DNA from 3 places in the Streptomyces sp. NPDC051913 genome. Region 3 is predicted to be linked to each of the others. Evidence: riboswitches for the same ligand, from Rfam matches in the RefSeq annotation. Region 3 holds a riboswitch; each other region holds the start of a gene.
The links. Region 3 has a riboswitch for thiamine pyrophosphate ahead of thiO (glycine oxidase ThiO). Riboswitches for the same ligand answer to the same signal wherever they lie in the genome.

Region 1: linked by a shared signal. The riboswitch ahead of ACIHIX_RS42600 (thiamine ABC transporter substrate binding subunit) and the one ahead of thiO (glycine oxidase ThiO) in region 3 are both predicted to bind thiamine pyrophosphate.
Region 2: linked by a shared signal. The riboswitch ahead of thiC (phosphomethylpyrimidine synthase ThiC) and the one ahead of thiO (glycine oxidase ThiO) in region 3 are both predicted to bind thiamine pyrophosphate.

The regions. Positions count from the first base shown of each region.
Region 1 is NZ_JBIUCI010000024.1:19,463-21,721, forward strand. Features, by position in the region: gene rlmN (23S rRNA (adenine(2503)-C(2))-methyltransferase RlmN) at 54-1,160, shown strand; TPP riboswitch at 1,210-1,317, shown strand; gene ACIHIX_RS42600 (thiamine ABC transporter substrate binding subunit) at 1,314-2,259, shown strand, end outside.
Region 2 is NZ_JBIUCI010000003.1:631,188-633,446, forward strand. Features, by position in the region: gene ACIHIX_RS11940 (YibE/F family protein) at 1-520, opposite strand, end outside; TPP riboswitch at 913-1,102, shown strand; gene thiC (phosphomethylpyrimidine synthase ThiC) at 1,095-2,259, shown strand, end outside.
Region 3 is NZ_JBIUCI010000007.1:443,014-445,272, reverse strand. Features, by position in the region: gene ACIHIX_RS23915 (thiazole synthase) at 1-133, opposite strand, end outside; gene thiS (sulfur carrier protein ThiS) at 137-337, opposite strand; gene thiO (glycine oxidase ThiO) at 334-1,494, opposite strand; TPP riboswitch at 1,492-1,603, opposite strand; gene ACIHIX_RS23900 (hypothetical protein) at 1,656-2,006, shown strand; gene ACIHIX_RS23895 (NAD(P)/FAD-dependent oxidoreductase) at 2,096-2,259, shown strand, end outside.

The DNA of each region.
Region 1 (2,259 bases), on a different contig from region 3:
GTGACGGGCGGGGGCCCGGGTCACTCCCGTCGATCTGCGACACTGGTACAGCCATGCCTAAGCCCGGAGAACTTACTTTCGTCGCCCCCCGCGGAGCCAAGAAGCCGCCGCGGCACCTTGCCGATCTCACGCCCGCCGAGCGCAAGGACGTCGTGGCCGAGATCGGTGAGAAGCCGTTTCGTGCCAAGCAGCTCTCGCAGCACTACTTCGCGCGGTACGCACACGATCCGGAGCAGTGGACGGATATTCCGGCCGGTGCTCGCGGCAAGTTGCAGGAGGCGTTGCTTCCTGAGCTGATGACCGTCGTACGGCATCTGTCGACCGACCAGGGGACCACGCGCAAGACGCTGTGGCGGCTGTTCGACGGGACGCTCGTCGAGTCGGTGCTGATGCGGTACCCGGACCGGGTGACCATGTGCATCAGCTCGCAGGCCGGATGCGGGATGAACTGTCCCTTCTGCGCCACCGGACAGGCGGGGCTGGACCGGAATCTGTCCACCGCCGAGATCGTCCATCAGATCGTCGACGGGATGCGGGCGCTCAGGGACGGGGAGGTGCCGGGCGGGCCCGCGCGGCTCTCGAACATCGTCTTCATGGGCATGGGCGAGCCGCTCGCCAACTACAAGCGGGTCGTGCAGTCGATCCGCGCGCTCACCGACCCCGCCCCGGACGGGCTCGGGCTGTCACAGCGAGGCATCACCGTCTCGACGGTCGGGCTGGTGCCCGCCATCCACCGGTTCGCCGACGAAGGCTTCAAGTGCCGGCTCGCCATCTCGCTGCACGCGCCCGACGACGAGCTGCGCGACACCCTCGTCCCCGTGAACACGCGGTGGAAGGTGCGCGAGGTCCTCGACGCCGGGTTCGAGTACGTCGAGAAGAGCGGGCGGCGGCTCTCGATCGAGTACGCGCTCATCCGTGACATCAACGACCAGGCCTGGCGTGGGGACCGGCTCGGGCGGCTGCTGCGCGGCAAGCCCGTGCATGTGAACCTGATTCCGCTGAACCCGACCCCGGGCTCCAAGTGGACCGCCTCGCGGCCCGAGGACGAGAAGGCCTTCGTGGAGGCCATCGCCGCGCACGGTGTGGCGGTGACCGTCCGGGACACCCGGGGGCAGGAGATCGACGGGGCCTGCGGTCAGCTGGCGGCAGGCGAACGGTAGTCTGACCGTCGCAAGAACAGCTTCACAGCTGTCAGAACATCTTCATATTCGTATCCGACAGGGGAGCGCCACAGCGCTGAGAGTGCGGCCATCGGGCCGCAGACCCTCTGAACCTCGCCCAGGTCATTCTGGGTAGGAAGTTCGGTCATCACCGTGAGTAGCAAGAAGTACTGTGCTGTCGTCGTCGGCCTCGGCCTCCTCGCGCTGTCCGCGTGCGGGTCGTCCGACGAGGGCACCAAGAGCGAGTCCAAGACCGTCACCCTCGTCAGCCACAACTCGTGGGCCGTGTCGAAGAGTGTCCTCGCCGCCTTCGAGAAGGAGTCCGGCTACAAGGTCAAGGTCCTGGAGGACGGCGACGCCGGGCAGGCCGTCAACAAGGCGATCCTGACCAAGGACAACCCGCAGGGCGACGTCTTCTTCGGCGTCGACAACACTCTGCTGTCCAGGGCGCTCGACAACGGGCTCTTCCAGTTGTACGAGGCGAAGGGCGCCGGCACCATCAAGGCCGGGTACCGGGTCGACGGGGGCAAGGTCACGCCCATCGACACCGGCGACATCTGCCTCAACTACGACAAGGCCTGGTTCACCGAGCACAAGCTCAAGCCGCCGACGTCGTACGACGATCTGGTCAAGCCCGCCTACAAGAACCTCCTCGTCACCGAGAACGTCTCCACCTCCTCGCCGGGGCTGGGATTCCTGCTCGGTACCGCCGCGAAGTACGGCGACGACGGCTGGCAGGACTACTGGACCAAGCTCAAGGCCAACGGCGTCAAGGTCGTCGACGGCTGGGAGCAGGCTTACAACGAGGAGTTCTCCGGGTCCGCCGGGGGCAAGAAGGCGAAGGCCGACCGGCCGCTCGTCGTCTCGTACGCCTCCTCGCCGCCCGCCGAGGTCATCTACGCCGACCCGAAGCCCTCGACCGCGCCGACCGGCGTCGTCGACGGCACCTGCTTCCGGCAGGTCGAGTACGCGGGACTGCTGAGCAACGCGAAGAACAGCGAGGGCGGCAAGGCGTTCATCGACTTCCTCCTGACCAAGCAGTTCCAGGAGGACATGCCGCTCAACATGTTCGTCTACCCGGTGGTCGAGGGCGCGGCCG
Region 2 (2,259 bases), on a different contig from region 3:
AGCCCTCGGCGGTGGAGGTGTCGCCGGTCGGGGTCCCGCCCGAGGCGTTCACGGACTTGCAGCTCACCTTGTCGACCTTGGTGACCGTGGCCTGCTGGGTCTGCCGGTCGAATCCGACGCCGGTGCGCTCGTGCGCGGGCGCGCCCCCGGGCCACAGCACGGCGAGACCGACCAGGACGGCGGCGCCGAACGGGATGAGGATCGCCGCGATGACCTTGCGCAGGTGCTGGGAGACGGGGGCAGCCGGGCCGTGGCTGTGACTGTGGCCGTGCGAGTGTCCGTTCCCGCCGTTCCCGGCGTTCCCTCCGGCGCTCCCACCTCCACCCCCACCGTCACCGCCGCCGGGGCCTGGGGCTGGGCCGGTGCCGTGCCGGTGTACGACATCGCCGTCGTGGCCGTGATCGCGGTCGTGAGCGTGCTGCTGGCCGTGCTGGCCGTGCTGGCCGTGCTGGCCGTGAGAGTCGTGAGGGTCGTCGTGGCCGCCGCCAGGCCCAGGTCCGAGGTGACCCGGGCCACCGATGCCGGGACCACGCTGCCCCGGGCCACCGACCCTGGGACCGCGCTGATCCGGGCCACCGACGCCGGGAGCGCCTCCGACCGGGCCGCCCGTGCCGGGACCCTGCCTGCTCCAGTCACCCGGTCCAGGCGTGTTCCAGCTGCCCGTTGCGGGCCCGCTCCAGTCGTCCGGCCCGCGACGGGGGCCGTGCCCGGAACCGTGCCCAGCACCCTGCCCGGAACCGTGCCCAGCACCCTGCCCGGCCCTGGTGCCAGGGGCTTCGCCTCTGCTGCCGGGGCCACGGGGCGGCTCGGGCGGGTACGGGGGCTGAGGTGTCGTGGTCACCGACCGATCATCGCAAGAACGGCAGGGGCCCTCTGTTCACCGCGCCCGAATTGACGCTAGCGTGGAGGCACCTTTGTACACGCGGGAGCTCGGAGCACCGGGCTGAGAGGGCGCTGACCTCCGTCCCAGCGATGTTTCACGTGGAACGTCGTCACCAGAGAGTGACGTTCCCCACGAAACGTCGGCGGACGGAAGCCGCTGCGTCGACCGCCGAACCTGTTACCGGGTAATGCCGGCGTAGGGAGTAGGTCTCATGACCATCAAGGACGCACGCACGCCTGCCTCCAGCCAGGACGAACAGCCCATTCAGGGCGAAGAGTCCACGGAGAGCGGGAAGTCCATCGGCTGGCACAAGGCGTACGTCGAGGGTTCGCGCCCCGACCTGCGGGTGCCGGTCCGACAGGTGCACCTCACCAACGGGCAGTCGGTCACGCTGTACGACACCTCGGGCCCGTACACCGATCCAGCGGCCGAGACCGATGTCCGCCGCGGCCTGGCCCCGCTGCGAGAGAACTGGATCATCGGCCGCGGTGACACCGAGGAGTACGCGGGCCGCCCCGTCCGTCCCGAGGACGACGGCATCAAGCACACCTCGCCGCGCGGCGGCAATCTGCGCAACCTCGACGCCGTCTTCCCGGGGCGCCCCCGACTGCCGCGCCGGAGCCGTGACGGCCAGGCGGTGACGCAGCTGGCGTATGCGCGCCGTGGCGAGATCACGCCCGAGATGGAGTACGTGGCCATCCGGGAGAACGTGGCGCCCGAGATCGTGCGCGAGGAGATCGCTGCGGGGCGCGCGGTGCTCCCGGCCAACGTCAACCACCCGGAGATCGAGCCGATGATCATCGGCAAGCGGTTCCTGGTGAAGGTCAACGCCAACATCGGCAACTCGGCGGTCACCTCCTCCATCGAGGAGGAGGTGGAGAAGATGACCTGGGCGACCCGCTGGGGAGCCGACACGGTCATGGACCTGTCCACCGGCCGCAACATCCACACCACGCGCGAGTGGGTGCTGCGCAACTCCCCCGTCCCCATCGGCACGGTGCCGCTCTATCAGGCGCTGGAGAAGGTCGACGGCCGTGCCGAGGAGCTGACCTGGGAGATCTACAAGGACACGGTCATCGAGCAGGCCGAGCAGGGCGTGGACTACATGACGGTCCACGCGGGTGTGCGGCTGCCCTACGTCCCGCTGACCGCCAACCGCAAGACGGGCATCGTCTCGCGTGGCGGCTCGATCATGGCGGCGTGGTGCCTGGCCCACCACAAGGAGAGCTTCCTCTACGAGAACTTCGAGGAACTGTGCGAGATCCTCGCCGCGTACGACGTGACGTACTCGCTCGGTGACGGCCTGCGGCCCGGTTCGATCGCGGACGCCAACGACGAGGCGCAGTTCGCGGAGTTGAGGACGCTCGGGGAACTCA
Region 3 (2,259 bases):
CGACCGTCGTCAGTTCCGTGCCCGAGGCGACCAGCGCCCGCTCCAGCACGTCCAGGCTGGGCGCCCCGCCCGTGCCCATGATCAGCCGGGACGAGTACGTCGTACCGCCGAGGACGAAGGGATCGTCGGCCATGGGTCAGCCTCCTTGGACGGCGGTGAGGACCTCGACGCGGTCCCCGTCGGAGAGGGGCGTCGAGGGCCACTGCGCGCGCGGGACGACGGTCTCGTTGAGGGCGGCGGCCACCCCGGAGGGCGCCGGGGTGAGGGCGCGCACGACGGCGTCGAGCGCCGTGCCGGGAGCGAACTGGCGCGGCTCCCCGTTGACGGAGATGTTCATGCGGGCTGCTCCGTGCGGTGCCTAGTGAATCGCCGGGGGGTGAAGGGGCGGGCCTCGTCCGGGAGTTCACCGGCGGTGAGGGCGTGGGCCAGCGCGTCCCCGGTGACCGGCGTCAGCAGCACCCCGTTGCGGTAGTGGCCGGTGGCCAGCAGCAGCCCCGGCAGCTCGGTCGGTCCGAGCAGCGGGGCGTTGTCCGGGGAGCCGGGGCGCAGACCCGCGCGGGTCTCCGTCAGCGGCAGCTCGGTGATGCCGGGGACCAGCTCATGGGCGTCGCGCAGCAGCTCGTACACCCCGCCCGCGGTCACCGTCGTGTCCCAGCCCAGCTCCTCGCTGGTCGCCCCGATCACCAGCTCGCCGTTCTCGCGCGGCACCAGATAGACGTGGCTGCCGCGCACCACGGCCCGCACGGTCCGACTCAGGAACGGCGCGTAGCGCTGCGGCACGGTCAGCCTCAGCACCTGGCCCTTCACCGGGCGGACGGGCGGAAGCACCGCGTCGGGGACACCTGCCAGGCGACCGCTCAGGCTGCCGGCCGCCAGCACGACCTGGCCCGCGCCCAGCCGGGTGCCGTCGGTCGTCGTGACGCCGACGGCCCGGTCCCGTACGACGTCCAGCCGCTCGGCCCAGTCGCGATGGAACACGACACCGGCCCGCTCACAGGCGGCCAGCAGCGCCTTGGTCAGCCGTCGCGGGTCGATCTGGTGATCGCCGTCCACTCGCAGTCCGCCGCGCACACCCGGCGCCAGCATCGGCTCCAGACGCCGGCACTCCCGCCCGGACAGCCACTCGGATTCCAGGCCCGACTGCTGCTGCAAGGCGTGCAGTTCGCGCAGATGGGCACGGTCGTCGGCATCCAGAGCGACGGCGAGCGTGCCGCAGCGGCGGTGGCCGAGGTCCAGCCCGGTCAGGTCGGTCAGCTCGGCCGCGAACTCCGGATAGCGGCGGGCCGAGGCCAGGTTCAGGGCGAGCAGGGTCTGCTCGCCGTAGTGGAGTTCGGTGACGGCGGCCAGCATGCCGGCCGCCACCTGGGCGGCCCCGCCGCCCGGTTCGGGGTCCACGACGGCCGTGGCGAGACCGCGCTGCGCGGCCCGCCAGGCCGTGACGAGGCCGATGATTCCGCCCCCGACGACGAGGACGTCTGACGTACGTGAGGACATGGGCGTCCAGCCCCTCCCTTCGCCGGCATGACCCGGATCAGGTTCGTACGGTCGGAGGCCGCCAGCCTCCCTCTCAGCCCGGTGCGTCCGGGCTCCCGCGAGTGCTCTACGTTGGCCACCCTAGCTCTTGGTTTTGCCCTTTTGTAAGGAGGCCCACTGTCATGGCCCGCTCGCTGGACGGCCTCGTCCTCGCCCCCGTCGCCGACCAGGCCCCAGGTCAGGTGGGTACTCGAACCCGGTTCAGCTACCACGAGAAGGACGGCGAGATCTGGGCCGAGTACGCGGGCGGCGACGTCGTCCGCGGGCATCTCGTCGGCACCCGGGAGGGCGACCGGCTCGACTTCCGGTACGTGCAGCTGAAGCACGACGGGACGACTTCCTCCGGGCACTGCGTGTCCGCGGTCGTGGAACTGTCCGACGGGCGGGTGCGACTGGAGGAGAGCTGGGAGTGGGAGTCGCAGCCCGGCAGCGGGACCAGCGTTGTGGAGCAGGTCACGGTGCAGGACTCCTGACTGACAAATTGTCAGGTGTCTATGGTGATCAGGTGAGCGACGAGACGGATACGCAGGCGCGGCGGCGCGTGGTCGTGGTCGGCGCGGGCATGGCCGGCGTCCAGACCGCGGTGGCCCTGCGCGAACAGGGCTTCACCGGCACCGTGACCCTGATCGGTGCGGAACCCCATCAGCCCTACGACCGGCCGCCGCTGTCCAAGGCCGTGCTGCTCGGCAAGGCCGAGGGCTCCGCCTTCGAGGTCGACTTCGAGGC